DNA from 3 places in the Paenibacillus sp. SER-28 genome. Region 1 is predicted to be linked to each of the others. Evidence: predicted binding sites of a transcription regulator. Region 1 holds the regulator's gene; each other region holds the start of a gene.
What was found. Region 1 encodes Rex, which represses fermentation and respiration genes when NADH is low (regulators of the CRP and FNR family bind a similar motif). Its sites were predicted from a motif close to TTGTGAAATATTTCACAA; they were not measured.
Positions count from the first base shown of each region.

Region 2: ACUYLD_RS18120 (DoxX family membrane protein) is a predicted target of Rex. The motif match lies at 6,093-6,110, and genes of this name have one in related genera.
Region 3: ACUYLD_RS17345 (cytochrome ubiquinol oxidase subunit I) is a predicted target of Rex. The motif match lies at 2,695-2,712, and genes of this name have one in related genera.

Region 1 is NZ_JBRECM010000002.1:466,099-477,040, reverse strand. It holds gene ACUYLD_RS07615 (AAA family ATPase) at 1-1,363, opposite strand, end outside; gene ACUYLD_RS07610 (hypothetical protein) at 1,356-1,889, opposite strand; gene ACUYLD_RS07605 (cell wall elongation regulator TseB-like domain-containing protein) at 2,423-2,947, opposite strand; gene ACUYLD_RS07600 (amidohydrolase) at 2,985-4,286, opposite strand; gene ACUYLD_RS07595 (redox-sensing transcriptional repressor Rex) at 4,273-4,926, opposite strand; gene dinG (ATP-dependent DNA helicase DinG) at 4,971-7,838, opposite strand; gene ACUYLD_RS07585 (tetratricopeptide repeat protein) at 7,994-8,626, opposite strand; gene panD (aspartate 1-decarboxylase) at 8,709-9,092, opposite strand; gene panC (pantoate--beta-alanine ligase) at 9,085-10,023, opposite strand; gene panB (3-methyl-2-oxobutanoate hydroxymethyltransferase) at 10,020-10,919, opposite strand.
Region 2 is NZ_JBRECM010000008.1:49,298-60,239, forward strand. It holds gene ACUYLD_RS18085 (FecCD family ABC transporter permease) at 1-147, shown strand, start outside; gene ACUYLD_RS18090 (FecCD family ABC transporter permease) at 147-1,172, shown strand; gene ACUYLD_RS18095 (ABC transporter substrate-binding protein) at 1,302-2,249, shown strand; gene ACUYLD_RS18100 (hypothetical protein) at 2,401-2,832, opposite strand; gene ACUYLD_RS18105 (hypothetical protein) at 3,030-3,329, shown strand; gene ACUYLD_RS18110 (alpha/beta hydrolase) at 3,602-4,426, shown strand; gene ACUYLD_RS18115 (dioxygenase family protein) at 4,519-5,310, shown strand; gene ACUYLD_RS18120 (DoxX family membrane protein) at 5,469-5,987, opposite strand; gene ACUYLD_RS18125 (DUF3048 domain-containing protein) at 6,237-7,331, shown strand; gene ACUYLD_RS18130 (DUF47 domain-containing protein) at 7,520-8,134, shown strand; gene ACUYLD_RS18135 (inorganic phosphate transporter) at 8,149-9,138, shown strand; gene ACUYLD_RS18140 (hypothetical protein) at 9,171-9,314, opposite strand; gene ACUYLD_RS18145 (amino acid ABC transporter substrate-binding protein/permease) at 9,378-10,826, shown strand; gene ACUYLD_RS18150 (amino acid ABC transporter ATP-binding protein) at 10,819-10,942, shown strand, end outside.
Region 3 is NZ_JBRECM010000007.1:121,385-132,326, reverse strand. It holds gene cydD (thiol reductant ABC exporter subunit CydD) at 1-220, opposite strand, end outside; gene cydB (cytochrome d ubiquinol oxidase subunit II) at 220-1,233, opposite strand; gene ACUYLD_RS17345 (cytochrome ubiquinol oxidase subunit I) at 1,220-2,626, opposite strand; gene ACUYLD_RS17340 (response regulator) at 3,030-4,688, opposite strand; gene ACUYLD_RS17335 (cache domain-containing sensor histidine kinase) at 4,681-6,471, opposite strand; gene def (peptide deformylase) at 6,633-7,214, opposite strand; gene ACUYLD_RS17325 (polysaccharide pyruvyl transferase family protein) at 7,514-8,488, opposite strand; gene ACUYLD_RS17320 (lipopolysaccharide biosynthesis protein) at 8,463-9,842, opposite strand; gene ACUYLD_RS17315 (glycosyltransferase family 2 protein) at 9,915-10,868, opposite strand; gene ACUYLD_RS17310 (glycosyltransferase family 2 protein) at 10,908-10,942, opposite strand, start outside.

The DNA.
Region 1 (10,942 bases):
GGTCAGCCATAATCTCGCCATTTTCCCGCATAAGTTCTTCTTTGGTTACCATTTCCATGTTAATAATGCCAAGTGAAGTCAAACCGGAAGTCATCATCGTATGGACGATATTCAGCGCCTGCTCAAAATCATTACTTGAGCCGGTACTGCGACCGCCATAGTACATTTCTTCCGCCGTAGCCCCTGCGAGTGAGATCATGATCTGCTCCTCCAGGAACTGCTTGGTGTATAAATAATGCTCTTGCTGTGGATTGTGGCGCACATAGCCAAGCGCTTTCCCACGTGGGCTAAGTGCTACCTGGCTTACGCTACCGGGACGAACAATTTCGGCCATAATAGCATGTCCCAGTTCATGAATCGCTACACGTTTTTTCTCTTCCAACGTCGATTCTCGATCTGTCTTTTCACCCATCATTACTTTGTCAATTGCCATCGACAGATGCTTCTGCGCAATCATTTTCTGATCCTGTCTCATCGCATAGATTGCCGCTTCATTCATCACGCTCTCCAGCTGTGCGCCGGAAAACCCGTAAGATTCCTCAGCAATTTTGTCCAGATTCGCATCTTCCTGAATCGGTTTGTTTTTGGCATGAATTTTAAGAATATGAAGACGGCCCTTCTTGTCAGGCAAATCCACTTGAATATGACGGTCAAAACGTCCTGGACGCGTTAAGGCGCTGTCCAACATTTCTTTACGGTTTGTTGCTGCAATGATCAAAATCCGCGGTGTATCTGCCGAATAAATGCCATCCATTTCTGTCAGCAACTGATTCAAAGTCTGATCATATTCTCGTTGCTGTCCACCCTCACGTTTACCACCAATTACGTCGATCTCGTCAATAAAAATAATCGCATTTTCCTTCTTTTCCTTGGCTGCACGAGTACGTGCCTCCCGAAACAACTCACGGACACGACCCGCGCCAACACCAACGTACATTTCAACAAATTCACTACCTGAGGCTGCAACAAATACAGAATTAGTATAGTGTGCGGCTGCTTTCGCCATCAGTGTTTTCCCTGTTCCCGGAGGGCCTGTGAGTAGAACGCCTTTTAATGGACGGATACCAAACTTGGAAATTTCATCATGTCGATTCAAAAAGTCCAGGGCCTCACGCAACTCCTGTTTAGCGCTTTCCTGCCCACCGATTTCCTCAAAAGTCAGTTTGTCCGGACCATTTTTTTTGCGTTTACGTTCTTGCCCAGCACCTACGGCCAAGCCACCACGTGCATGCATGAGCATTAACAAGCCGCTGAGCATCACGCCAGCAACTAGAAGAGGGATAATATTCACCCCAATAAAAACGAGAAATATAATAGTCACCGGCACTATGCCGATTAATGTTTCCTTGATCCATCTAGGCATTAGGCCATACCCCCATTTGCTGAGATTGACGTGGCAATACGATAAATTTGGTCGCTTTCCCTTCGCTGAGTCGGATATAGACATTGTTCGAATCCATGTCGGTATCAGCTTTGATACCCGTCTTTTTCTTTTTCATCTGCTCAACTGTAGATGAAATTTGAGTATACTTTTTATTTTCCATCGCTTCGGCTACAGGAAACATAGCCTCAGACCACCATTGATTCAGTGCTGAATTGGAACGATCTTCAATATCCAGCTTAATGGTACGGCTGCCAATGATGGTTTGTCCTTTTTGCTTAACCACATCGACTAATCCGGCCACATCCGCCTGCGGTTTGAGATCTAGTTTCAATACAACCTGATCCTGTTTAATATCTATTTGAGCGCTTGTCACGCCTGGATATTGAGAAACCAGTTTTTCCAGAGGGCTTTGCATTGTAACCTGACGGTAAATGAACCATCCCCCAAATAGCAGCAAAGCTGCCAAAACTGCCGCCACAACGATAGGAACTGCACGCAATTTCAAACAACATCCTCCTCTCAAAATGTAAAACCCAGAAGAAACGGGACGAATGTCAACAAACAACCAAATTGCATGATCTTACACCGATCAGCAATTCTTTTTTCTATCATTTTTGTCTATCACTTATAAAATATAGTATATCATAACGTATATCTAATATCGAAGGCAATGTGTGGAGGAGTTGTGATGAGGCAAAATCTTTGGTTAAGGTGGAGGCGAGACGCTGAGCGTAGGATTTGATCTTACGATCGCTGTTGCCATCCGATTTTTCTCGATTATATTCTTAAATCCGGCGGCAATGGCGAACGCTCCTCTTCTCCAAATTCAAATCCTCCACTCCGTGCTGCCCGCCATAAAGATGAATTTGCCCTAGGAGAGAAGATGGATAGGTAAAGATGCTTCACTGGTTTTCAGCCCACTTTACGGCATAGCAAGACTAAAAGACGTAAATACGAATTTCATCGCATTTACGTCTTTTTCTTAAGCTTTCAATTATTTACTAGTCATTCATTCCACATCTGCTAATCCTCAACCAGCTAGTTATTGGGCAAAGTATATTTTACACCCGTCGCTACCCCATCTGAGAAACGATAAAAGCTGTAGTAATGATGACTTCCATCATCGTAAAACAACTGCCACACATATTCGCCATTGAACACACTCGGCTGAAGCCTTACAATTTTTACACCTGGAAGCTGCTGCTGAATTATTGCCGTCATTTTTTGCTCATCGACTCCATTCTTCAGCAGTTCGGTGTGAACACCGCTATTATCTGCGGCAGGTACGTTAGGTTGTCCTTCCACTTTTTGAAAAGGAACCCACACCATTATATTTTCATTCTGTGCATTTTTCCCTTGAACCACCCAATATACCTGATCCCACACAGACTTCCATGTTTGAGTCGTGCTAACCAGACCACCTGATTGCTTGGCCTTAATGATAGCGGCATTTTTCTCAGCCACCTGGTCTTGAGTAACATAGGAATAATACCAGAAAATGCTGACCAGGATCAGTATTACGGCCAAAATGGCGACCGCTATCCACTTTTTCTTATTTTTCAAACCCGTGCTTCCTCTCTAAGGGGATGTGACACCTGAATTAGCGCGACAGCAGCCCTTCAAAGGCGGCTTGTGCCTCATGTTTGATGCGTTCCTCGTCCATAGTCAGGCATTCGCCGTTTTTCACAACCTGACGACCGTCTACCCATACGTGAACCACGTCTTTGGCGCTTGCTGAGTATACCGCATGGGAAATAAGATCTGTACGTGGCAAGAAATGTGCCTGATTCAGATCCAGCGCGATAAAGTCAGCCTTGTTGCCTGCTGCCAACGCTCCTACTTCTTTTAAACCAATTGACTTTGCACCGTATTCTGTTGCCAGACGCAGCGCTTCACTCGCAGGAACTGCCGTAGGGTCACCAGATACACCCTTGTGAATAAGTGCTGCCAGACGCATTTCCTCGAACATATCCAGGTTATTATTACTGGCAGGACCATCCGTTCCGAGAGAAACGGTAACCCCTGCACGCAGCAATTCAGGCACTCTTGCCACACCACTTGCCAGCTTCAAGTTGCTACCTGGGTTGTGCGAAACCGCTACACCACGTTCAGCCAGTAAAGCTATTTCTTCGTCATTCAAATGAACGCCATGGGCAACAAGCGAAGGACGGGAGAAAAAGCCAAGCTTATCCAAGTGTGCAACTGGACGCAAACCGTAGTCACGTACGTTTTGCTCCACTTCGGCGATCGTCTCAGACATGTGCGTATGCAGCGGCAAATCCAGATCATGCGCAGCTTGTACGAATTTTTCAATAAACGCAGGTGGACAGGTGTATGGCGCATGCGGTGACATCATCGTTGTAATACGCCCGTCTGCTTTACCATGCCAGTTACGCGCAAAAGTCACGGCCTCAGCCAGCTTGATTCGCTGTTCTTCCTCCGAACATAGTCCAATTGCTCCACGCATCAGACTTGCACGAATACCTGACTCTTCAGCCACACGAGCCACCTCATCCATATGATCGTACATGTCCAGGAAGGTCGTTGTTCCACCTTTCAGCATTTCCAGCACAGACAACGACGTACCCCAGTACACGTCCGTAGATGTAAACTTGGCTTCCATAGGCCACATTTTTTCCTGAAGCCATACTTGAAGTGCCAAGTCATCTCCATGCCCACGCAGCAGAGACATCGCCGCATGACCATGAGTATTAATCAGACCAGGTAAAAACAAAAGCCCCTTACCATCGATCGCTTCCGTCTCTTCCTCACCCGAAGGCAAAGTCTCGCCAATGTAAGTAATGCGGCTATCTTCCACAATCATAAAACCATGGATTACCCCAGCTTCTGGTCCATTTACGGCAAAAGAGCCGTTTTTAATCATCCATTTATTCACTGTCATATTGTGTTTCTTCCTTTCCGTCCTCCAAATAATAAGCGAGGCTAAGCAAATCAGTTGTAAAGTCTGTGGCATGAATCCGAATGTTGGCCGGTGCCTTGAGAGTAGTCGGTGCAAAGTTCAGGATCGCTCCAATTCCGCTCTCAATAAGCCTGTCAGCCACGTGCTGTGCTTCAAAATCAGGTACGGTAATAATCCCGATTCGAATGTTTTTTTCTCTCACAGTCGCTTCCAGTTCATCCATCGGTTGCACGACCAATGTATTGATCTTGGTCCCTACCTTATCCGGAAACGCATCAAATACCGCTACAATCTTCATATTGTCTTTTAAATAAGCGTTATAATTCGAAAGGGCTTGCCCCAGATTACCCGCTCCGACCAATACTACATTAATTTGCTGATCGATTTTCAGGATATGGCGTATTTTCTCAATTAGATAAGAAACATCATAACCGATACCCTTCCGACCAAAATCTCCAAAATAGGCGAGATCTTTACGGATTTGGGCCGGGTTCAAATCTAGCCTCTGTCCCAACTCTTGAGAAGAGACCGTAGCCACCTCCCGTTTGTGAAGTGCATTCAGATAACGTAAATATACGGGTAACCTCCGTACGACAGCCTCTGAAATTTTATCTGATTTCATACTTGCTCCCCCTAATTGTAACGAACATACTTAGTGTCCGTCCGTTATGCCTCGGTCTCCGGGGCGGATTGGAGCCATTCGGCGATGCGGGGCACCATTTGCTCCGATGGCATATGCTCCATTTTTGGTCCCGGTAACGAGTACAAAAAGTGCTTTCCGTAATAGGATTCGATCACACGCGTATCGTAAACGATAACGACCCCGTGGTCGCTCGCTGTACGAACCAACCGACCAAATCCCTGTTTGAAGCGAATGACCGCTTGTGGTACAGACAGCTTCATAAATGGATTCTTCTTCTGCTGCTGGAGCAGCTCGCTTTTTGCCTCCAGCAACGGGTGATTCGGCGGTTGAAATGGCAAGCGAACAATGGCCAGACAAGTCAGAGCCTTCCCCGGAATATCGACGCCTTCCCAGAAGCTGCTGGTTCCCAGCAATACAGAAGCTTTGGCTTCCTGAAAACGGCGGGTTAGCTTGCTGCGACTCCCACTGTCCACACCTTGTCCCAGCACAGTAATTTCGCTGGATGCTAAGGCCTCTTTGAGCGGCTCATACACTTGCCGGAGCATCCGATAGGAAGTAAACAGAACGAGCATTCTCCCCCGCGTCGCCTGAGCAGTCGCTCCTAGAGAGCTAACGAGCATATCTACAAAGTGTGCATCTCCTACACTGCCCTTCACGCTTGGGAAATCCCGTGGAATGACCAGCAGCACCTGATCCCTGTAATTAAAGGGTGACGGGAGCTGCGAAGTCATCAGCCGCTCTTGATCTGCGGCTTCCTGCAAGCCGAGCTGATCGATCATGTACTGAAACGACTTATCTACCGATAAGGTAGCAGACGTCAGAATAATGCTTCTTTTTTTGTCAAAAAACATTTCTTTCAACTGGCGGCTCACATCGACGGGCACCGCATAAAATTGTAATGATTTACTGCGGAATTGCCCACTCGCTTCGAGCCAGTATACGGTTGTTTCATCATCGAGTCGCATAAAAAAGCGCAAATTTTCTCGAATCCCCGCCAGATCCTTGAGCAGACCCGTGATATCTGTAATAAGGCTATCCGCCGCATAATCGTCATGTTCTTCCTTGACGTCCAGCATCAGCTTGTCACCCTTGCGCAAAATTTCACTCATCGTTACATATAGCTGATTTTCCAAAGCCCCCGCCTGATCCCACTTTGCAGGCTTGGCTGAAGGTTTGAGACGGGAAGAAAACTGTCCTGTTTCACCTGGTGTCGCATCGCTTCGTTCTGGCAACATGCCAAACAGCTTGTCGCTTAGCAGGTCCCAAGTTTCCTTAACCTCTAACACGAGCGGATACATCTGATCGATGGTTGAGGCCCAATCCGTCGACTTCTCGTGCCCCGATTTCGCCAACTGTTGACGAAGTGAAGGCAGTTGTCCATTCTTGCTGTCTTTGAACAGTCGCGTCAGTGTATGCACGAGTGTGAAATATTTCATATGCATACCTAGGTGCTTACCAGCTACTTCCTCCAGGTGATGGGCTTCATCAATCACCAGATGTTCATAGCTCGGCAACAATTGGTGACTAGCTTTGACGTCTGTAAACAACTTAGAGTGATTCGTAATAACAACATCCGCTATCCCTGCTTCATGGCGTGCACGATGATAATAGCATTTGCGGAACCATGGGCAAGAACGACCAAGACAGGACTCTGAATCACTCGCCACCGTTTCCCAGAAATCTCCACCACGGTTGCTCAGATTCAGTTCTTCATCATCACCGGTTTCTGTTAGCGTCAACCAGACGATCATCTGAGCAGCTGTAATTAAATCTTCCTTCGGTGTCGCGAAGTCTCTTCTGTTTATTTTATGTTCAAACTTACGCAGACACAAATAATGTCCCCGACCCTTGAAAATAGCAGCCCGGAACGGAAACGGAATCACCTTGGTCAGCATAGGAATGTCACGCTCGCGTAATTGCTCCTGCAGGTTGATCGTATGTGTACTTACCATAACTCGCTGTCCTTTTTTCACACTGTGATACAGCGATGGGAGCAAATAGCCGAGGGACTTCCCTGTTCCTGTACCTGCTTCGATCAGCAGATGCTTGTCTTCACTCAGTGCCTGATTTACACCCTCAATCATCTGTATCTGCGCCTCGCGCTCCTCATATTGGCTCAAGGATGAACGCAAATTGTCCCGCACATCATCCATGTACTCCTCAAAGGAAACACCTGACAGTGGATTCGGGTCATCTTCTCTACGCGGAGCAGCTAGCTCCGTCCAATCTTCCACTTTTAGCGCAAGCTGACGAAAAAACTGATGCCCCTCCAGATCCTGAATAGGATCAAGCTCTTTCTCTTCACGCACCCCATCAAGAAACCATCCAAGGTCACTGTCTTCCTCTGCAAACAAATCGCTAAGCCGCTGTATGGTTATCAAAGGTAATGCTTGAAGCTCACCCAGACACTTTAAAAACACCTCAGCCGTAGCCAACGCGTCGCTGTCTGCTTGGTGAGGGCGATCATGCGCCAGCCCAAACTCAGAAGACACAAAACCCAACTGATACGAAGATAGCGATGGAAACATAATTTTCAGAAAATCCATTGTATCCAAGATTCTTCCGCTAAACGGCAAATATCCGCACCGATCCAGAGCGTTTTGCAAAAAATTAAAATCAAACGCCACATTATGACCGACCAGTACAACATCGTCCAGCATAGGCACGAGCTCCATCATCATTTCTTCAAGTGCAGGAGCATCCTTGACGTCATCGTCTGTAATTCCGGTCAACCCGGTGATAAAAGGGGGAATAGATCTGCCAGGGTTTACATAAGAGCTGTAAACACGGGAAATGCTGTTATCATGATCTATAATTGCAAGTCCGACTTGAATGATGTCATCCGCGGACTGGGTGCCTGTCGTTTCAAAATCCAATACCGCAAATTTCATTCGGGCTAATCCTTTCTTATGACACTTACAAAAATAATAACTCTGTATATTAGCATAGCAGAAGATCGCCTGTTTGGAAATTAAGACAGCCAAAAAAGACGATGCACACGCCGCCTGAGAGGTGGGCATGCATCGTCTTGCTCGGTGTCTGACAACTACATCCAGGTCATCATGGAGCTGTCGTATCGAAGCTTTTCGGTACCGGACAGACAGGCTTCCATATTGTGCAGCGGCTCGGGTAACGCAGGATCGAACTGATGTGCGAGAGCAAAACATTTTTGCGCCTCCTCTACGTCAGCCTGCTTTGCCAACAGACAGCCTAGCGCATTATAGATGACCGCCTTCAGTCCTGCCTGCTCAGTCAGGTCCAGCACCTTCTGAAAATGGCATACAGCCTCTGCTGGATCATCTAGTTGAAAATAGGCCATTCCCATATACATGCGACTCTGCCAGCTGTTCGGAAAATGCTGTAGTACCTGCTCAAATTGTTGGATCGCCTCAGGGTACATGAGTAATCGATAATACCCTTGCCCCCGATTAAAAGCTGGCAGCTCTTTTTCAGGCAGCTCCGTGTCAGACATATCGGTCTCCGCGGAAAACCCGGCCGCACGCAGGCAAACCATTTTTTCCTCAAAGGCCAGCCACTCATCCATAATTCCGTCACTCATTCTCCGCAGCAGACTCCAGTGCTGTAGCAGCTCCTGCCTGCGGGAGCCCTGGGCTGATGGGTAATGCTTCACGATATCATCTAACATGCTGTTCATTTCTGCGAATACATGCTGGAACATGTGCATCCCGCCCTTATGAAAGATGGATTAATACACTCACATTTTTCGCTTAAAAGACGGGTTTCATCCGCACTCCCATTCATTACATGATCGTCGCGTGTACTTCTTTGTTCATCGTTTGGGCTGGTTTATTATGTTCATCAACAAATACCACTGTTGGTTTGTATGTTTTGGCCTCTTCATTCGACATGGAAGCATAGGAAATAATAATGACTGTATCACCAGGCTGCACCAAACGGGCTGCCGCACCATTGAGACAGATTACGCCGCTCCCACGCGGTCCGGGGATAACATAGGTTTCCAGTCGAGCTCCATTGTTATTGTTTACAATTTGAACCTTTTCATTCTCCAACAAATCCGATGTCTCCATGAGATCTTCATCTATAGTGATACTCCCCACATAGTTCAGGTTAGCTTCCGTAACCGTAGCGCGGTGAATTTTGGATTTCATCATGGTTCTAAACATGGGAAAGCACCTCCGCCTTCTGTATTCTTATATTGTCAATCAGTCTGGTATTGCCAAATTTCACAGCCAGCGCTACGATGACGTCTTCCTGAACATCACATAGCCGCTGCTCGGGAAGAAGGGGCTCCAGACCGGGAAAAGTTAATATTTCAATGTAATCAATGTCTGCTAAAGGAGAGGAAGTAATGGTGGACTCCACCATTTGATGTAGCTCACGAATCGTAATTGTGTTTGTTACTATATCTTCGCTCACTTCTTGCACCTTACGCAGTGACTGAGACAGCACCAACGCCTGCTCGCGCTGTTCTGCACTTAAATACACATTACGGGAGCTGAGGGCCAAACCATCCGCCTCTCTGACGATGGGACAAGGTACGATAGTCACGTTCATATTGAGATCAGTCACCATCTGCTGGAGCACAGCAACCTGCTGCGCATCCTTCATTCCAAAGAAAGCCAAATCAGGACCTATCATGTTAAAAAGTTTGGCTACCACCGTAGTCACACCATCAAAATGGCCGGGACGGGAAGCACCGCACAAACGATCTGTCAAAGCGGATACACGAATTTTGGTTTGGGTTGGTTGTGGATACATTTCTGCTACAGTTGGTAAAAAAACAATATCCACGCCTTCACGCCGCGCTACCTCCAAATCACGAGCTTCATCGCGAGGATAGCTGTCTAGATCTTCATTCGGTCCAAATTGAATCGGATTTACGAAAATGCTAAGCACCACCGTATCCGCCATTTCACGCGCCTTGTGCATCAAGCTCGCATGCCCTTCATGCAGGTATCCCATTGTTGGTACAAAGCCGACTTTATGTTGCTGTAAAGAGGTACAACCGTGTACCTTTTTTGTCCCGCTTGTCCCAAGCTGCCGACGTTCAGCAATAATCTTGCGCAGCTGAGCCACTTCTCTTACAATGATCATGATCGTGATTCCACCTTTTCCTTAGCTTGTTCCTGTGTCTGTCCTTTTGCCTTACCATACAGGGATTCCACAACGCGGTCATCCGTGCTGAACACATGCTCCGCGGCCGGAAATGCCCGCCCTTTCACATCACTCACATACTGCTCAATGCTGCTGCGAATCAAGCCGCCTACATCGGCATAGGTTTTAACAAAGCGTTTGCTGAAATAAGGCGATGCGTACTGAATCAGATCGTGATAAACGAGTACCTGACCGTCACATCCACGTCCAGCACCAATTCCAATGGTTGGAATGGAAAGCTCTTTAGAAATCGCTGTTGCCACTTCCTCAGTTACCAGTTCCAATACAATGCCAAAAGCACCCGCCTGCTCCAGCGCCTTGGCGTCCGCCATTAACCGGCGTGCGTCCGCTTCGTCCTTGCCTTGAATGCGATAGCCGCCAATTTGATTAACCGATTGCGGAGTAAGCCCGATATGTCCCAATACAGGCACACCTGCCTGAACAGTTGCTTTTACAACATCAGCAATTTCAGCTCCGCCCTCCAATTTAACAGCATGCACATGTCCTTCCTGCATCAGACGGCGGATGCCCTGAAGACTTTCTGATACGCTGCTGTGATATGTCATAAAAGGCATGTCCGCTACGATAAATGTATGTTCCGCGCCTCTTGCGACTGCCCGGGAATGGTACACGATATCATCCAAGGTTACAGGGATGGTTGAATCGTAACCAAGAACTACGTTACCCAGCGAGTCACCCACGAGAATCATGTCAATTCCCGCCTCCTCGGCTATTTTAGCCGATGGATAATCATAGGCGGTCAGCATACTAAGCGGAATGCCCTCTTGCTTCATTTTTTTCATTTTCACAATATTCAGTGCTTGTTTTCCTGCCATTGTAAATGGCTCCCTTCCATCTT
Region 2 (10,942 bases), on a different contig from region 1:
TTATTGGGAGCCGCGTTACTGGTGCTGGCAGATTTGGGAGCGAGAATGGCAAATCCACCAGAGGAGCTAGCTATCGGAATTATGGTGTCTTTTATCGGAGTACCCTTTTTCCTCTTTCTCGCCCGTAAGGAAAGGAGGGATTTATAGTGAGACGCTCTTTAGGGACCGGGGATACAAGGACGACAAAGGCTTGGCTCGTTTGTTTGGTATTGGCGGGGATCAGCTTTGCCGTCCTTGTTTTGGGTTTGAATACCGGAACGATTCGTATTCCACCGCTACGCGTGCTGGATACGTTGTTTGGCGGTGGCAGTGGACGTGATCATATCGTTCTGTTCGAGTATCGTTTGCCTCGTATCGTTGTAACGGTGCTGGCTGGAGCGGGACTAGGCGCAGCCGGGGCGGTCATGCAAGGCTTGTCACGGAACGCACTCGCTGATCCCGGAGTTCTGGGACTTCACGCAGGGGCTGCGTTGGGGCTGGTAATGTTCGTTAGCTTTTTTCGCGATCTGGACGGATCTGCCGCCGTTCTGATCCCCTTGTTTACCTTTGCAGGAGGTGTCATTGCGGCCGTGCTGATTGTTTTGTTGTCCTATAGCCGCAGCAGAGGAATCGTGCCCGTGCGTCTGATTTTGTCCGGCATCGGTGTAGCCTCGGGTCTTAGCGCCATAACGCTGTATTGGTCGTTGCGGTTGGATGAGGATACGTACGCATTTACTGCACGTTGGTTGGCTGGTAGCGTTTGGGGCCGGGACTGGATACATGCAGCGGCTTTGCTGCCTTGGATAGTCATTGTTTTACCCTACGTTCTGTCGCAGACGCGTAGTCTGAACAACCTGTCGTTGGGCGACGAGACCGCAGCTGGAATCGGCACAAGTGTGAAGCGCCAGCGCCTATTACTGCTGGGCGCAGCCGTGGCTCTATCCAGTGCCAGCGTATCCATGGCCGGAGGCATCGGTTTTATTGGGCTGATTGCACCTCATCTGGCTCGTCGTCTGGTTGGGCCGATGTACCAGCATTTGCTGCCAGTAGCTTGTTTGGTCGGGGTCGTCATTCTGGTCACCGCAGATACGATTGGGCGTTCGGTGTTTCAGCCGAATGCGATTCCCGCAGGTGTAGTGGTTGCTGTGGTAGGAGCTCCGTATTTTTTATTCCTGCTGTCCCGAACAAAATGACAGAAGGATCAGGTACATATGAAATCATATGGTGCAAATGATACAACCCGCTGAAATTAAAAACTAAGTAGAAGCCTTCTATATTGATCGTTATAATGTAGAGTTTCTGTAGCATAGGAGAGAGTAATCATGAGAAAACACAAATTTGAGGGTTCAGGTTTTAAACGTTCATGGATAGTCACAACTCTTGTTGTATGCATGATCATGCTGTCCGCTTGCGGACAAGCAGCCGACAAGCAGGCTACCGATACGAAAGCGGCTGGCAGTGCGCAGACAACCATTAGTGCGGATTCGCGTATTGCTTCGATGTCTATTCATTTGACGAACAACCTGCTGGCATTGGGCATTACTCCGGCTGGTTCGGTCATTGGCGGAGATGTGAAGGATTTTCTGCCCCATGTAAAAGATCGTCTTCAAAATACCCGTAAGCTAGGTGTTGTCACAGACCCGGATATGGAAGCGGTACTGGAGCTTCAACCTGATCATATTTTCTTGGACAAAAAATATTCGGGAACCGATGTGGCCAAATTTGAAAAAATTGCGCCAACCGAAGTTTTTGATCTGGATGAAGGCACATGGAAGGATCAATTGAAAAAAATAGCCGTTATGGTCAAACATGAAGCACAGGCAGACGCATTTCTAAAAGATTATGATACACAGAAGGAACGAGTCAAAAAGCTGATTCATTCAAAAATTGGGGACGGAACGGTTATGGCTGTACGTGTGACGGCGAAAGAGGTCCGTGTTATGGGGATGAAGCGTCCGGTAGGGCCGCTGTTGTATCAGGACTTGGGCTTGAAGCCAGCCAAAGGTGTAGAAAAGATCAACAAGGCTTATCAGGTTGTTTCCCAAGAGGTTTTACCGGATTATGATGCTGATGCGATCCTTGTTATCATCAGTAAAGGCGCGGATGCCCAAAAGGTATACAAGCAGCTGGAAGGAAATACAGTATGGCAAGGTCTAAAGGCGGTGAAGCAAGGGCATGTCTACATGTTGGACGGACAACCTTGGCTGGACTATTCCGCGATGGGACATAAAATTGCTCTGGATAATGCAGAACAACTATTTTCCAAATAAGTTCTAAAGTATATCAAGCCGTATTCCCCCCATGCAGCTTCTTGCAGGCCAGGAATACGGCTTTTTGGCGTGTAAGTCGGTTGCCTGATCGAAATGAAAAGGAGCTGCTGCGATCCAAAATGAGGCAGCTCCATATAATGAGAATTGTGGGCTATGAACGTTTTTTACGCAGAAAAATTGGTTTGAGTCCAATAAATCCAATGGCGGCGAGAATTAAATTCGCCCAAGGTGAGATTCTGAATACTGGCAGTACACTGCGCAGCGCCAGTCCGGCGACAAGAATCACGACAACTAACACAACATACATCAAGATGGATTTAAGATTCATCTGGGGCTTTACAGGGGCATGGTCTGGCTGTTGTGTCTCCTCGCCTTCTTCGGGACGGTCCATAAAATTCATCAAAGCTTCAACGAGTAGAATGGCTCCTGCGGCGATGATGATAAGGGTGGATAGGCTGATTTTTTCAAAGGGTTTGATATCCCCACCTGTAAAGGTGACAAACCATCCGATAATTGCCTGTGTCAAGAAAAACATAGATAAGGCAATCCATGCAATAAGCGTATAATTTTTTGCTTTATTCATTTCTTCCTCCTGCTTTATGAGCGTATCCCGGGCTGATGGAACCGCCATTTCGTAACAAAGACAGTATACGTGAGGAAGCGTCGGATGGCAAAAGACTTTATCTATAAAATGTATATTACCGCTGCATTCTCCTCAAACTGGATACAGGGTGAGCACATAGAGCAACCTGAATATAAACGTTAAGAGGGTGTGGCATCATGAAACTGGAGAACCAGGCAGATTATTCAGTCCAAAAACGACTGGCAAACGCTTCGAACGGGAATAGCGGGGTGGCCTCGTCTACAAATGTGAGTCACCGGAGCGTTCAAGGATCATCTCCAACGTACCGTATACTGGACGATATCGAAGTGGCTGAGGATACAGAATTTGCGGGTGAACTAGGTGCACAGAACTACCGCAGCCTGTGGCATGAGGATGAACATAACGGCGCCTCTTGTAAGCTGGAGTGGGAGGGACGAACGAAGACCCACCAAATGTTTAGGAACAGCTACGAATAACGAATGTCTACTTTAATGTAGTGGATTCACTCTAATAAGTGTAGTATAGCGTTCTCCGGAATCGCATCGGGGAGCGCTATTTGTTTACTTTTTTTACGATGTGAACTGACAGGTTGACAAGGAAGCAGGGCGATGATAGACTGACTTTACTATAAAATCTTATTAAACTTATCGGAATTAAAGTGAATGAATATCCTGGATGGATAGTCCACGTTACGATATGAGTTTGAATTCATAAATGTGTAGTGAAGCTTGAAACAGGGGGAATCAGGATGGAACGGCAAATTGGAATTCGCTTTGAACATGAAGAACTGGCAGCAACAATTCATTATCCAAACCGTACAAATGAGGGAGATCGTCAGAGAAGGGTTCCTCTCGTTGTTATATGTCACGGTTTTGTAGGCAATCGTATCGGAGTAGATCGATTATTCGTCAAGACTGCGCGTGAACTGGCGGAAGGGGGATACTTTGTCCTGCGCTTTGATTTTGCCGGTTGTGGAGAAAGCACGGGGGAATATGGCAAGCAGGGGTTAGAGTCCATGATTAATCAGACACGTACCGTGTTGGATTACGCTGTCAATTGCGCGGACATTGACCCGACCAAGGTGACGCTGATCGGTCACAGTCTGGGGGGCGCAGTTGCCCTTCTCACAGCCGTACGGGACAAGAGAGTACAAAATCTGGTTCTTTGGTCCGCAGTGGGCTACCCGTTCAACGACATCGTCAAAATTACGGAGCGAAGCGTGTACGATGAGTCTGTTAAAACCGGTCATGCCGACTATTTGGGCTATAAGTTTACGCCTGCTTATTTTGAGTCGTTAGCTCAATTTCAACCGTTCCAGGAGGCCGTTAAATTTAACGGAGATGTGCTTGTTGTTCATGGCACCTCGGATGATATTATTCCTGTGGATTATGCATTTCTGTTTCAAAAGATATTCTGGATGCGTCCAGAGGGACGCTGTGATAAAGAGATTATTTTCCAGGGAGATCACACTTTCTCGTCAGGTAAAGAGCGGCAACGGCTGATCGATCGAACACTTGAATGGCTGGATGAACAGGAAAATATTCAACGGGATTGGCAGCACTGGATGATCTGATTTCAGTGTGTAACGGATTGTATTGGAAATTGCGCCTCCGCCGGAGTAAAATGGAAGAGTAACACTATACTGGCGTGTGGAGGTTGGCAGCGATGACATTACCCTCAATTTTTGTTGCGCATGGTTCACCGACACTGGCTGTAGAAAATAACGCATATACCAGCTTTCTTGCAAAGCTGGGCGCGAGCCTGCCCCGACCCAAAGGAATTGTCATTTTTTCCGCGCATTGGGATAGCCCCGATCAATGTATTGGCGCGGATGATCAGCATGCAGCGTTGCACGATTTCTATGGCTTTCCCGAAGAAATGTACTCAATTGATTACCCTGCATCAGGCGATCCAAAGCTGTATGAGGAGATAGAGCATCTGTTCAGTCAGCATAACCTGTTCCACCAGCCGGTTCGGAACCGAGGACTGGATCATGGAGCATGGGTGGTTTTGCGGCATATATATCCTGATGCAGACATACCGGTCGTACCCTTATCCATTGATTCTCGGCGCGCTCCCCAGGAGCAATACGAGATTGGGCGGATGCTGGCGCCGTTGCGAAAACAAGGAATTTTGATTATCGGTAGCGGTGGATTGGTCCACAACTTGCGGACACTCAAGCAGACGAGTGAGCCAGCTGATTGGGCCGTTCAATATGATGACTGGATTGCACAGCAGCTTCAAGACTGGAATTTGCGTCACCTATTCCAATATGACAAGAAGGCTCCATATGCCAAACAGGCGGTACCTTCTTATGGAATAGAGCATTTTTCACCTTTGTTTTATGCGATGGGGGCTGCGGATCATGAGCGCTCCGCGCGTAAGCTTTTTCAATCGTATGTCCTTGGCTCGTTAAGTCTCAATTGTTGGGCTTTTGGTCAAGAAAGTGATACGTAAATGTAAAAAAAGAACTTCCGAATCCACATGGTGTGTGGGAATGGAAGTTCTTTTGTGTATTTTGCGTCTTCGATTAATTAGAAGGCACGTGTATCGTGAGCATAACAGCGCAAAAAAATAACCATTATCCCGGAGGATAACGGTTATTTTGGGGATGGTTAAGCTATTTTTCGACTAGGGTCCGCTGGAAAGGTATCTTTATTTTTACGAAACAGTCCACGCAGGAAGGGCAGTACCCAACGGTCAAAGCCAATTCTTCCGGCATTTGCACCAGCAACTACAAGGAAGATTTCAAACAGCAGGTAGATTGCATTGGTGCTTACTGTACCCGAGAACAGGAACGAGAAGTTCATAACCATAGCCATCAAAGCAGCCAGTGTAGTCAATGTACCGAGAAGCAGGCCAACCCCGACCAAGAACTCACCCAATGGGATCAGGACGTTGAACAAACCTACATTCGGCAGGGCAAAGGCTTCCAGGAACGATCCCCACCAGCCTTGTACAGCGGGATGGTCTCCACCTGTTTTAGCAATGGCCCCCGAGATAAATCCGCCTGCATCGAATCCACCTGTCAGCTTTTCAAGTCCGTGGGTCATCCATTCATAACCTAGATAAACCCGTACTACAGTCAGCAACCACATTGCGACTTTGTTTTCACGTAACCAGCTGTTAAACATTCAAACCACTCCTCTTTCTTAATCTATAATGTTGGTTGTATTTCATTTTGTTGGGGATGATCATCTTTGCTACACCTTTATTGTAGTAGGTTCAGTTACAGTTATTTGTGATAAAAATCACAAAGTCTGAATATTTTTTAAATTTTAATGTCTTTAGATAAGTATTCTATAGAGTGGTTACGCTTCAATCAAGACAAAAACAGGAAATAAAGCTTATAATGAGAAAAATAACTAAGTGGAGGGATGAACTTGTCCGGGCCCATTTCCCAACGAAATCATTGGTTGCGTGTGATGGCCTCAGCTCTGTTATGCATGACGCTGATGTCTTGTACTGCTATGTCCAATACGGGTGAATCTGAATCCGTTCCCCAACCGACCAAGCAAGAAACAGAGAAGGAGGCACTTGAACCGCCGAAGGAGCAGTCTATTCCGGCATTTACAGCTCCGCTTACCGGTCTTCCGGTGGAGCAGCCTGTTTTGGAGCGGCCGCTCGCTGTCATGATTAACAATGCTCCGGCTGCACGTCCTCAGGCAGGACTTAGCCAGGCAGACATGGTATATGAAGTTCTTGCAGAAGGCGGGATTACCCGTCTGGTCGCTTTTTTCCAAAGTCATGGTGGAGATGTAAAGATTGGACCGGTCCGTAGCATTCGACCGTATTTGATTGAGCTGGGCGAAACCTATGGTGCGTTGCCTATACACGCAGGGGGAAGCACAGATGCCTATGCGATTTTACAGCAGCAGCGGAAGGAACATCTGGATGAGATTTCAAATGGAGGGGCTTACTTCTGGCGAAGCAAAGATCGTCGTCCTCCACATAATTTATACACAGACGTGAACAGGCTGCGCAAAGGAAGCGATAGTAAAGGGTATGCCAAGCATACGGACGTTCCAGTATATTCTTACCTTAAATCCGGTGAAACCCCAGTTATGATGGACGAGACAGCAGCATCTTTGCAAATTCGGTTTTTGCTTAAAAGCTATCGGGTATCTTATACCTATGATCCAGCGAATCAACAATATAAGCGTTTTGTGAACGAAAAGTCACATATGGATCAAAATAATAACCAACAGCTCTCAGCAGCCAATGTTATTGTAATGAGCGCTAGACATCGAACGTTGGATGATGTGGGCAGATTAAGTGTTGAGCTGGACGGCAGTGGAGAGGCCATGGTGTTTCAACAAGGACAGTTAATACAGGCTGAGTGGCAGCATACACCAGGCGATGCGATTCGTTTTATGAAAAATGGGGTTGAAATCCCGTTAACGCCAGGTACATCCTATATACATGTGGTACCTGCAGATACTTCACTAAAGGAACATGTAACCATAGCAGCAAATTAGAAAACGAAATACACCTTTTTAGGAAGAAATTGTCGGATAATGACCTTCCATGTCGGGCACTGTATACGTATGTCGTGAAATTTGCTTTTACAAACATTACAAAAACATTGATGAGTGTGATAAGATAGCAAAGGTTGTCTATTGCAGTCGAAACAGGTTGCGGATATTTTCGTAAAGGGGTAATCGTTATGAGATTGAAGAAAAAGGATATATTCTTCGAGACGTTGGAAAATATGGCAGATACGATCGTGCAAGCAGCCGATTATTTTGCCCAACATACTTCAAATCTTCAGGATGTGACTTTGTTTACAAATGAAATGAAGAAGTATGAAAATAAGTGTGATGATTACACACACACGATTATTACTGAGCTGAACAAGACCTTCATTACGCCGTTGGAACGCGACGACATCATGGAACTGACAACAACCATGGATGATGTGTTGGACGGTCTTGAAGCGACGGCTTCTCGTTTTTATATGTACAACATTACGGAGCCGGACGAGTATATTGTGCAGTTCGCTGATATTCTGCGTCAATCAGCTTACGAAATTCAGAAAGCTGTACATTTGCTTTCGCAGAAAAAATTGCTGGCCATTCGTGAATACACTATTCGCCTGAATGATTTGGAAAATCAGGGGGATGAATTATTGCGTATTTGCATCAAAAACCTGTTTGCAACTGTAACTGACCCTATTGAACTGATTAAACGCAAAGAATTGTACGAACGCCTTGAAACGACAACGGATTCATGCGAGGATGTTGCAAATATGCTGGAATCCATCATTATGCGTAACTCGTAAGGGAGTCCTTTTACATGGATACAAGTTTACTGGTATTGGGTATTGTTATTTTTCTTGCTCTGGCATTTGATTTTATTAATGGTTTTCATGATACGGCGAACGCGATTGCAACTTCGGTATCGACCCGTGCATTGACCCCGCGACGTGCGATTATTATGGCTGCGGTCATGAACTTTCTCGGGGCAATATTGTTTACAGGCGTTGCGAAGACCATTGGTGGAAGTGTCGCTGATCCAACCAAGCTTACGAATGGAATTGATATCGTCATTGCGACGCTGATCGCTGCGATTATCTGGAACCTCTTAACCTGGTGGTTCGGTATTCCTTCATCCTCTTCTCATGCACTAATTGGTGCATTGGCTGGAGCGGTGTATGTAGGTGCGGGATCGGATAAATTAAACTGGAGCGGCTTCATCGGGATTGTCGAAGGACTTATTTTCTCCCCGTTGATTGCTTTTGTTGTCGGTTACATCGTGATGATAATTTTAAAATACATCTTCGCTCGTCGTAGTCCGCATACGGTAAACAAAGGGTTTCGTACAATGCAGGTCATTACGGCAGCGCTTCAGTCGTTCACGCATGGTACGAATGATGCTCAAAAGGCGATGGGGATTATTACATTCGCACTCGTTTCGGCGGGGTATCAGGACCATTTGGAAGTACCCATGTGGGTGAAAATTTCAGCCGCAACAGCCATGGCGCTGGGTACATCTATCGGGGGCTGGAAAATCATCAAGACGATGGGAACCAAGATTTTTAAAATCGAGCCAATTAACGGATTCGCAGCCGACATTTCGGGAGCCTCTGTTATTTTCACAGCTACATTGCTTCATTTGCCCGTAAGTACCACTCATGCCATTACTTCGGCTATTTTGGGTGTGGGTTCTGCGAAGCGTTTTTCCGCTGTGCGTTGGTCGCTGGCCGGTCGAATTATTATTACTTGGGTTATAACGATACCAATTGCTGCGCTGTTATCTGGATTGATTTTCAAAATTCTTTTCTAGTTCATTATTATTTCTTGAAAAATAGGTACACACTATAGAATACACAATAAGCTTCCGTCCGCTTTTTGCGGCAGGGGCTTATTGGCATTCTGGGGCAAAACGGCTTCTTTAAAGTTTACACATCCAGATAGTTCCATGAAACGTTTTTCAAAAATACCTGACATCAAAGTAGTCAATTTTTAATAACTCCTGTAGAATAAACAGAAAACTTTGAACCGTTCAACTGACTGGAGGAAATTATGCAAAAATCTAGAAAACTAATAGCACTCATGATTTGTTTGTTTTTTGTGGTTGCCCTGTCCGGTAATTTCGGTGTAGTGGCACATGCTGAAAATAAAACAAAGTATGATATCGGCACGGATACAACGTTCGCGCCTTTTGAGTTTGAAGATGTAGATGGTAAATTTGTCGGAATCGACATGGATTTGCTGGCAGCTATTGCCAAGGATCAGAATTTTGAATATACGATTAAGCCTCTTGGCTTTAACGCGGCAGTGCAGGCCCTTGAAACGAATCAAGTGGATGGTGTCATTGCCGGTATGAGTATTACCGATGAACGTAAGCGGAAATTTGATTTTTCCGAGCCTTATTTTGATTCAGGCGTCGTCATGGCGGTCCGCAAGGATAATGATACGGTTAAACGCTATGAGGACTTGAAAGGACAGCGTGTCGCTGTCAAAACAGGAACGGAAGGTTACACATTCGCAGAATCGATTAAGGCCAAATACGGCTTTACTACAGTACCTTTCGATGATTCTTCTCAAATGTATGATGAAGTCAAAACAGGTAATTCGGTTGCCTGCTTTGATGACTATCCGGTACTGGCATACGGTGTAAACCAAAATAACGGCCTTAAGCTGGTAACAGATAAGGAAAAAGGCGCTTCTTACGGGTTTGCTGTTAACCAAGGCAAGAACCAGGAGTTGCTGGAGAAATTTAATGCAGGGCTTGTTAATCTGCGCAATAGCGGGGAATACGATAAAATTTTGGCTAAATACCTTGGCGAATCGGGCAAAGGTGTGGCGCCTGTAGAGACCAGCCGCTGGGGACTGATTTCTGCTTCGCTGCCTTCGCTGATTAAGGGCATGGGAAATACGTTGCTGTACACACTTGTATCTTTACTCGTAGCCTTTATCCTAGGGTTGGTGTTTGGCTTTATGAAAGTAAGCCATAACAAGGTGTTCCGTGGTATTGCAACTGTATTCGTCGATATATTCCGCGGTATTCCGCTGATCGTGCTTGCTTTCTTTATTTACTTTGGTATTCCACAGGCACTGGATTTCAAAATGCCGCTTTTTGTCGCGGCTGTACTGACATTATCCCTGAATGCGGGTGCGTATGTAACTGAGATTATCCGTGGTGGTATTCAGTCCATTGATCCTGGACAAATGGAAGCAGCTCGTTCGCTTGGTCTACCCTATCGGACGGCTATGCTTAAAATCATTTTGCCACAAGCTGTGAAAATCATGATCCCGTCGTTTATCAATCAGTTGGTTATTACGTTGAAGGATACGTCCATTTTGTCTGTTATCGGTCTGGTCGAGTTGACCCAATCGGGTAAGATCATTATTGCGCGGACATTCCAATCCTTTGATATTTGGCTGGTAGTAGCGGTGATGTATCTTATCGTCATTACAGTCCTGACCAAAATTTCCAACCGTCTTGAAGGGAGAGTTCGCCGTGGGTAAAATTATCGTTAAAAACCTGAAAAAAAGCTATGGTAGTAATCAAGTATTAAAGGGCATCGATATGCAAGTACGTGAAGGCGAGGTTGTTTGTGTCATTGGCCCCTCTGGTTCGGGAA
Region 3 (10,942 bases), on a different contig from region 1:
GTTGCAGCCAGATCGCCGTATGCCTCGTTGCAAAAGCTGCGAAAAACAACGCCAGCGACGGCCAAGCCATCACCAGCGGATTTTTATCAAATAAAATCGTAATAGCCTTTGCCAAGAAGACTGCTTGTGCAATCACTGCGGCCCCCTGGAGCAGGGAAAGGGCAGCCAGTAGCAGCATCACTGGCCGAATGCCCTTTAATTCAAACCATGCCTTATCCATTAGTATTCCAAATGATCCTTCTCACTGAGACGCTTATGGAAAACAAAATAGCTCCATGCCTGATAAGCCAACACAAAGGGTAAAAGCGTTGCTGCAACAATCGTCATGGCTTTCAGTGTGTAATGACTGGAGCTTGCATTATAAATCGTTAAATCAAAAGCACTGTTAATCGAGCTCACCATAAATCTTGGGAACAAACCGACGAATAACGATACGAAGGTCAGTAAAATCACTGCACCTGTCATCCCGAAGGCCCATCCTTCACGGCGCTGCTTCAGGAAGTACCCTGTCAGCACATAGGCGACAATTCCCACCGCAACCGCAGCATACATAAAGGGACCGCGACGTGCGAATAAATCCGTTGCAAAATAAGTCCATACCACCATGCCCGCGAGTAAAATGCCCAATACCGGAAGAAACTTGGACGCGATCACACGCGCGCGATCCCGTACTTCTCCAATCGTCCGCAGGGAAATAAACGTCAGTCCGTGCATTAGACACATTCCGACCACTGTCAGTCCAATCCATACGGTGTATCCATTGAATACATCGGAAAATCCAGCTTTCAAATCCATGTTTTGCTGAATAGGTACACCTTTCACCAAAGCCGCAAAAGCCATACCGAACAGCATCGGCGGTAGAAAGCTGCCAATCAGAATGCAGGCATCCCACGTACCTGTCCACCATTTCCCTTCAGCCTTGCCGCGGAACTCAAAAGAAACTCCACGCAAGATCAAACCTAGCAAAATAAAGACAAATACCAGATAATATCCGCTGAACATGGTTGCATAAAAATGTGGGAAAGCGGCAAACATCGCACCTGCTGCTGTAATCAGCCACACTTCGTTGGCATCCCAGAATGGACCAATCGTATTGATCATCAAACGTTTTTGTTGGTCATTACGCGGCACCAATCCTGTGGCCATTCCTACGCCAAAATCAAAGCCTTCCAGAAAAAAGAAGCCAGTAAACAGCACAGCAATCAATAGGAACCATAAATCATTTAGCGACAATGGTGTCACCCCCTTGAGCAAAAGGATCATGAATTACCGTTTGTTGATACGGCTCAATATCTGGACCTTTGCGAGCCGTACGGTAAAACAAAAACGCCAGCACACCTGTTAAAATTAAATACAATGTGGTAAATGAGATGAACGAGAACAACACTTCTCCAGCCACAACAGTAGGCGAAACAGAATCTTTCGTTTGAAGCAGACCAAATACAGTCCACGGTTGGCGACCTATTTCAGTCATGATCCAACCTGAAGTATTCCCAATGAATGGAAGGGATATCCCCCATATCATAAGACGGAAGAACCAGCGATGTGAACCTTCCAACTTTTTACGGAACGTCAGGTAAGCTCCGTATAAAGCGAGTGCAATCATGCCACATCCCGCCGCAATCATAATGCGGAAGCTCCAGAACGTGGTTCTTACTGGCGGGATATAATCTCCCGGACCATAGGTTTTCTCATATTCTGCCTGAAGCTCATTCATACCAGGCACAGAGCCGGTAAATTTACTATAGGATAGAAAACTCAAAGCAAAAGGAACTTTAATCTCAAAGGTATTTTCCTTTTTTCCAGGATCAATCCATGCGATAACTGTCCAAGGAGCGGGGTCACCGCTGTTCTCCCATAAGCCCTCACTGGCAGCCATCTTCATCGGTTGTGTTTTCACTAAATATTGAGCCTGACCATGACCAAACAAAGGAATAGCTATGGCGCTGATTAAGGCAACAATAATGCTCAATTTGAAAGAAGGTTTAAAAAAGTCCATATTCTTTTTTTGCATCAGCTTCCATGCACTGATACCCGCGATCAGAAATGCTCCTGTCGCAAAAGCAGCAAACAGCGTATGCGGAAATTCCCATAGCAGTTGTTCGTTCGTTAGCAGAGCGGCAAAATCTTTCATTTCTGCACGTCCATTTTGAATCTCATATCCTACGGGACGCTGCATGAATGAATTAGCAGCTAGAATCCACAATGCCGATAACATCGTACCGATAGATACCAACCACATACAGATTAAATGGACCGTTTTGGACAATCTTTCCCAACCGAATACCCATAATCCGATAAACGTCGATTCCAGGAAAAATGCAAGCAATGCTTCAATCGCCAGCGGCGTACCGAATACATCACCGACAAAACGGGAAAAGTCCGACCAGTTCATCCCGAACTGGAATTCTTGCAAAATCCCGGTGACGACGCCCAGTGCAAAGTTAATCAGCAGAAACGTTCCCCAGAATTGCGCCATTTTTTTGTACAAGTCATTTTTCTTGATAACATACATCGTCTCCATAATTGCCACTAATAACGACAATCCAATAGAGATCGGCACATAAACAAAGTGAAGAATCGTTGTGGTTGCAAACTGCAACCGTGCCAAATCCAATACGTCCATGATGTTGCTCCCCCCTGCACTTCTCTTAACAATGATTTATAGTATTTATAATCTGAAGTCTTCTCCATTTGTGATAGTATTCACATTCTTACATATGCAGCGGTCACTTTTTAGAAAATGACTCACTCCATACCTTCACCATGGTTGTCATGATCCGGCTTCAGATTTATCCCCATTATATAGAATAAATTTAAATGAAATAGAATCGAAAATGTGAACATCGTGTCAAAGCTGTGTCATAATGGTGGCGATTTGATGAAAACGCCCTAAACTACATAATAAATGTGACATTTTCGATTGATCTATCCATTTTTTCACCATAAAAAAAGAGCCTCTCTTCGTTCGAAGGTTATACCTCCGACATCTGCAAGAGAGACTTCATAGCGTTAAATCTAGGAATCTATCAACAACCATCTGTTCCTCCATTCTTTTGAACCCGATTACGGTAGGAGGAAGGTGACATTCCAGCATACTTTTTAAATTTACTATGAAAATAATCTGCATTCGCATATCCCACGCGTTCCGCCACCTGGTGTACCTTAATTCCTTGTGCAAGCAATTCCCTTGCTCGCTCAATCCTCACCTTATCCAGGTAGGCATTAAAGGCCTCGCCAGTATGACTTTTGAACAGTTTGCCCAAATAGCCACTATTGTAATTAAACATATCTGCCAGTAACTCCAGTCGCAAATTTTCATCATAATGACTATGTATAAAGTCAATCATTTGTTTCATGATGATGCCCTTGCCACCAGATTCAGTCTGGCCAATCCATTGCAACACATGCTCCAACGAGTGATCTACCAGCTCGCCCAATGTGGAATAAGCATATACATCGGTTATAAAACTGGAGTGCTCCTCCAGCACGGTTCTGCTGTGATCCTGTCCGGCTGCATACTTGTTCAACGCCAGTGTGAATGTTTGGGCGAACGCTGCCTTGATTGCAGATTCTGTGCGATAAATCCGTGGAAATTGGTCTTCCATTTCCTTAATGACACGGGTTGCAGCTTCACTATTAGCCATATCTAGCGCATAGTACAGCTTTTCTGCATAACGTAGGGGATCATTTGTAGCACGATCAGACGCTCCACTCATTTCAGTCTCAACTATCTCCAATTCGTATAGGTCTCCGGAAAGCATGACTCTTTCTGCCCGGAACAAAAACGTACGTTCTAACAATCGTAGTGCCTGCTCAAAAGATCTGGGAATGTCGTTAAGAATGGATACAGGATCACCGGCAGCCACATAAATTTCCGTTGCCCACGGCTTTAGCTCCTGTCGCCAAGCAGCCAGTAATTGAACAGCATCTTTCTCCGTTTTTAACGTGGCGGGAAGCAAAAGACCCATATATATTCCAGCCTCAAACATGATACCTCTGCCCTGCTCATGGCACAATTCCGTTAGCCGCTGCTTTGCTGCCGACTGCCGAGCTTGTCGATCCCAGTCAGGAATACGTAAATCCAGCAGAATAACCTGATAGCTACTCCAGTCCAAGGCTGGTAACGCGGGCTGTTGTCCATGTTTTCCGTTACCGCTTTGATGTTCAGCTTGCTCGGATGCTTTGTGCAGAGAATCGCTGCCTTCTACGGCCTTACGAGCATGCTCTCGATGAACCGGAAACAATAATGCTTCGATCCAATTACGCTCATGGGAAGGCGTACTTCCCCATTTGCCGTCTTCTTTCTCGTCCTCAATGTTTTGCCATACCCGTTTCAACTCTGTCGTCATTTCTTCCTCATCAACTGGCTTCAGTAGATAGCCATCTACCCCGAAGCCCAAGGCTTGCCGTGCATAATCAAAGTCTGCATATCCGCTTAATATGAGAAAATGAAACGGCTCTCCGTTCTTTTCACGTATGCTTCGTATGACCTCCAGTCCACTCATCCCGGGCATACGAATATCTACAATGACCAACTCCGGCCGATGCTCTCCGAACTTATCCAGAGCCTCGCGTCCGTTCCCTGCCGTATCGACAATACGGAAGCCACAATTCCCCCAGTCAATAATAGAGGACAATCCTTCACGAATCGCAGGCTCATCATCTACAATCATTGCTTTATACATTTGACTCTTCCTCCCTTGGTATGGAAAAGTATACGGTTGTTCCTACTTGTAATGCGCTTTCAATATGCAGTCCATAACGTTCGCCGTACATCAATGTCAGACGTTGATGTACATTACGCAGGCCAATACTGCTCCCTTCCGGCTCATCCGCCCCCCTGATCCGATCTAGCAGACGGGTCAGTTGCCCAGCTTCCATGCCGATCCCGTCATCTTCTACTTTAATTTTCAACTCTCTTTGTTCTATTGTAATATCTACCTTCACGGTAACTGGCTCTTCCTTATTTTCCAGGCCATGAATGACTGCATTTTCCACCAGCGGTTGTATGATTAAGGGAGGAATCGACATGTCCGTCGCGCTTTCTTCCAAATTCACTTCATAGATCAAACGATTTCCAAATCTGAACTGCTGAATTTGCAAATAGGATCGCACCATATCCAGCTCCTGTAGTACCGTCGTTTTACCACTGCCAATCTCCAGATTCCGGCGCATCAGCCTGCCAAGCAAACGCACCGTCGTTGCAATTTCCGCTTCCCCATTCAGATGTGCTTTCATTCGAATGGACTCTAACGCATTAAACAGAAAGTGCGGATTAATTTGGCTGGCCATCATTTTTAGCTTGATATCCTTTTGTGCCAATTCCAGCCTGTTGTTGTGCTCACTCGTCTCATAGACCTGCGCCATGAGTTGGCGAATACTACTCACCATATAGTTGAAACGGCGGGATAAATCCCCGATCTCGTCCCTTCCCTCCACACTCGATACCACATGAAAATCGCCCGCGGCTACCTTACCCAGCTCATAGCTCAACCGCTGTAGTCGTTTGGTAATCAGCCAGGAAATGATGGTGATTAGAATCAGTGCCATAACCAGCACTGCAAGAACACATAAAGCACCAATCAGGCTGATTCGGTTGGCTCCCTGTACAATATGCTCCGTCGAAAACACTGAAATAATCGTAAATCCGCTCACACTGGAGGCGGGCAGCAGCTCATCCACGATGATGTTGGAGGGCACTCCGTTGATTTTCGCTTCATATATCCCCTTACCCGCACGCTGGACGTCAAAGCCCAAATGTAAATCGCTCAACGTTTGGCCCACCGACTGTGGATGAGTAGCTGCGACCACAATCCCGTTACGATCTGTAATCAATGTTTCAAAAGGCTCCTTGCTCAGCATATGATTCAACTCGGTCTGGCTCAGCGATATCATCAGAACTCCCTTGGTACTGTATTCGGGAAATGGAATTTGCCGTACCAGGCTCAGGCGATTAACCGGGTTATCTTCCTTATCCTGAATGTAAAACCAGTTAATCGCCGTCCCCTTCAAAGCCGTCTGGAACCACGGCTGCCGCTCAATGTTAGAGTCCACTGGAATAAACTCCAGATTATTGACAAGCGTCGGATTGTACGAATAGAACCGGATGGTAGCAACTTCTCTATATTGCTGAGTATACTCATTAAAATCCTTGTATTGATGATACGCATTCATCAGCTCTACCATACCCGGATATCGTCGGTTCGCCATCTCCCTCAGCCTTTTATCGAACATGAGCCCATTTGAAATATCCGTTGGCACACGCAGTAAATTTGCCGTCTGGCTCTTGATCTTTTCCACATTGTTTACCGTCTGGGCAATTGCACTATTCAATGCCTGCTCTCGCAAATAAAAAGTAACGCAACCGCCCACCACCAGCACCGGGATCATGACAATCAGTACGTAGGAGAACAGCAGCTTATTCCGCATACGCATATTATTCATCAAAAGCCGTACTCCACGATTCATGCCATCCCTCCCATAAGATAAGCGCTTACATTTTTATGTATTTTCACATTCTCTATCTCGCCCTATATGTATCCAGTTTAATGCTTCGTAACCTCTATATCTATATTTTTCAAAATTTAAAAATGTGGCGAACAGAGTCACCACACTTTACAATTCCTAAACTATTTACGTACAAAAGGTTCGATATGCACTCCCTGCGGCAGCTTATGCGGATCTTCCGGGTTGATACGGTCATAGAACATAATGCCGTCCAAATGGTCCATTTCATGCTGCACGACAACCGCTGCATAACCTTTGAAAGTCAATAGCTCCTGTGTTCCGTCTGGTAAAGTGGCCTTAATACGAATTTTTTCGTAACGCGGTACATATCCGGCTACGTACCGATCTACAGACAAGCACCCCTCTCCCTGTTCCAAATAAATCATGGACGTGGAGTGACTGACCAGCTTCGGATTAAACAATGCATACTCTACCGTTTTGTCCCCATCTTCATAATAAATAGCGCACATTCTTTTGTTCAGACCTACCTGATTCGCGGATAGCCCCACACCCGGGCGTAGATCATAGCGAGTGGCCAGCTCTTCATTTTGGCTATTTTTCAGATAATCCAGCATCCATTGCATCTGTTGCAGGTCCTCTTCAGACAGCGGCAGGCATACCGGCTCAACCTTTGTGCGCAAAATCGGTTCCCCTTCACGCACGATATCCTTCGTGAGAAGCATGTCCATCGATTGATTACTCATTCGTCAGCCTCGATTCATTTAAATAAATATACTTTCATGTTATTCTGCAAAAGTTAGGGAGTTCCCAATATTCCTACAAGTTTTATCCCATAAATTATATCTATTCATGAAATGAATTGTCAAAATGAAGCGGTATTTAAGCCATTAAATATTCATTGCCTTAATGGTTTATCTAATTAACAATTATACTGATGCTCTATATATCCTTAAACGAAAAACCCCCTTAACCAATGAAGTGGTCAGGAGATTTTTTGCCGTTATCATACCTTTGAAATTAATCTACGTATCTTTTCTTACTATTAAGATGGCTGCTCCAACGCACTTGGAGCTTCACTAAACAGCTGCGCCTTTGGATTCGGCTGTGTCCAGGTATTATAATATTGCGAGTTCTTGCCATAGGAATTGTCAATGACAACATGCGGCATATCAAGCAGACAGGCCAGAATGTGACCATGCAGCCGTGAAGTGCGAACCTCTCGGTAAGAGCTGAACAGCGTAACCGCTTTGTTCATGAGATGGTCTGTATACTTGTACCAGAATGTACGCGTAGGCAACGGGCCACCAATTTTCTTATCCAGTCGATAAAACTTCTGGAAATAGACAATTCCCTTCACTTCCAGCGGAGTGAACAAAGTATCCCAGTCCAGCCGGTGAGCGGCATCTGCCTCGTCATCGAACTTCTTTTGTCCACCCACCGTTTCAATATCAGTCCGCAGGAAATACAATACATCCTTCACGGTTTCCGTAGTCGGCTTCAATGGCCAGAGCTGGTGTGCCATATCAGGACATAGTGTGATACTGCACTGGTTCAGCTTGTCCTTAGCCCACTGATAAGAGCGTGTATCCCGCACAAACATATGTAGATCCGGATGAGCATTGAACAAGGCAGCGACTTCATTAGCCTTCTGTTCAGATTGAAAGTGGATCGTCTGCGGCATAATCACAATTCGGTGGTTAGGGAAATCGCGAACGATGCGTTCTCGCAAATTTTGGTGATTTGAATAGAGATCGCCGAAGTTGCCGCCGCCGTGGCACACGATAATCCAGTCACCCGGAATTTGAAGCCGATCGGGAATATCCATAGCGCTATAACGGGCACGGACACGGATGCCATTATCCTTGAAGAACGCTTCGGTGCCTTTCATGATGAGTACATCCCCACCGTTATTATAGACGGGATAATCGACATAAATGATATTCGAACCTTGGGGGACTACGTCGAGAATGACGCTCAGCTTATTTTTCAGTTTAGCCATGGGATGCAAATTCGGCATCTTTCAGTTCTCCCTTCCTGCGCTTCTTTTGTATAGTCTGAATAACAAATGTAATATCACTTTTATCAAAAATGATCCGTGATAGCGGAACATTGAAAAACATCGGGAATGAGAACAGTGAGAACGCCAATCGTACACAAGCGCCTACAAGCAAAGCAATCGCAATGCCATCCAGACCGAAGATCGGTGTACAAATAAAAAATAGACCGACGGTGATCGCATAGGCTACAATTTGCCGGAACAATACCAGTCCCGGACGTCCCAGCGCGTTAAAGGCCGAAGCCAGAATCCATGAGCCGCCACCAATGATACATTCCAGTGACAGCAGGTAGAACGTTAGCGATGCTTCCAGGAAAGCGGGGCCGTACAGCAAACCCAGCATGTATCGTCCAATGAAGAGAGCAGGCACAATGACGATTAGCATCGCAGCCATAGAGATGCGAAAAGCACGTCCTACCGTTTCGACAATCTTGCTGTGCTCCATCCCCGTCACCTTTGGAAAGGTAACGTTAGTGACGGCATTTTGCACCACATTGAACACACGAGACAAGGCGTAGACGACAGAGTACAGGCCGAATGCTTTGGGTGATAGCAGCGCCACAATAACGATTTTGTCCGTTTGTGTGGACAGCGTCCCCATCAGCTCCATCCCGTAAACCCTCGCTCCATAGCTATAATAAGGACGAAGCACTTGGCGGCTGGTAAATGGGCGGAAAGCACGCACATTCATATACTTGCGCAAACGGAGGAACGCCCACACTAGTGCAAGGAAACTCGCGGCAAAATTCACTGCTCCTGCCAGCTGCACATTGAGCAGGCCCATCAGCCACAGTGTCACCAGACCGATGAAATTCAGTAACGGGTAGTAAAACAACAGACCATTATATACGCTAAACCGATCCAGTCCTTGCGACAATGCTGTCGTCAGCGCTGTAAGCACTGCCAGTGGTATGGCTGCCGCACAATAAAGCTGGGACAGTTGGATGATGTCCGCACCATAACCATTCAGCCACAGCGGCATGCATATCCAGGCCACAGCCCCTGCCAACAAGCTGGCAGGCAACTGAATCCAGAGCGACAACGCCAGCAGTTCTTCCGTCGTGCCTGTTTTCTTCTTGATGTTGTAAATTAACGACGTTGGTAATCCGAAGCTCAACACACTGCCGATCAGTGTAGGCCAGAACAGAACTGCCGCCAGTTCTCCTTTCCCCTCTACTCCGAGCATACGTGCGGTCAGGATGGAAGTCAGGGTCGTGACGATTAGCACAAAAAAATTGTTAAAGCTCGTGCGCATGATCGTTTTAGCGAGACTGTCACCCGTGAATACTTTCCTTGCTGCTGTCCATGTGCTCATGTTACGTCCAACTCCTGTTCCTTATTAAGCCTCTCGTCTCTATGCTCGCATCGCGTCTTTTGACGCACCTCATCAGCCTACCGTTTTTTTGGAATTACGTTCAGGCAACTGTCCCCCGCCAACAGGCTCCTTCGGACTTGAAAAGATCGCTTTCAGCGCTCTTCTATAGCCTTGAATGGCAGTATGATTTTTCTTGGGCTTTTCTCTCAAAATCTGATACAACGTCGTCCAGTATAGTGCTGCATAACCGATCGGCCCAGATCCCTCTTCACGCAGGAGATGAATATGATTCATCACCCGCATATAAGTAACCTGCTCCATATTGTCGCGTGAGGACGGCGATTCGTGATGAAGCAGCGTAAGCGCCGGGTTAATGTACAATGGGCCGCTTTTCATCGCGATGCGCGAAAGTAACAAATCCTCGCCTACGCTATAGCTTTGCAACCAAGATACCGGCTCCAGACCGCGAATCGCTTCACGACGAAATGACATATTACAGCCATGGAAAAACTGGGTTCTAAACGTCTTCTTGGCCTTATGCCAGTTATACATCGAGCCGGACTGACCGCTGAGGGATAGCCTTCCTTTGGACAAAGACTGCTGGAATGACAGCAAGCATCGAATTGTTCCCATGAAGCTGTTACTCATTCCCTGTGCGATACCGCCGACACCAGCGGCCTGCGGGTAAGCCTCATAGGTACGCATCAACTCATTCAAGTAGTTGCTCGGCAGCTCAACGTCATCGTCAAGGAACAAAATGATGTCACCCTGCGCAAGTTCAGCTGTCTTTACACGAGATAACCATAATCCCGGCTGCTCCTTGCGATGATATCGGTAGGTAATTCCCGCTCTGCCCAACTGACGCTCATAACGTTCCAGCACATGTTTCGGCAGTTCTCCGTCGTCAATAATCCATAGCTCGGTTTCACATGCCTCCGGTGCTCCCCCAATGGCAATTGAATTGATGCATCGGGTCAGATCATCAACTCGATTTCGGGTGCACAGAGCAATGGACAAGCTTAACATCATACTCCCCCTTTATCCTGTCAATGTGTATAAAACGGATTACTGAACCGCCGGGCCTAAATATTCGTTATATT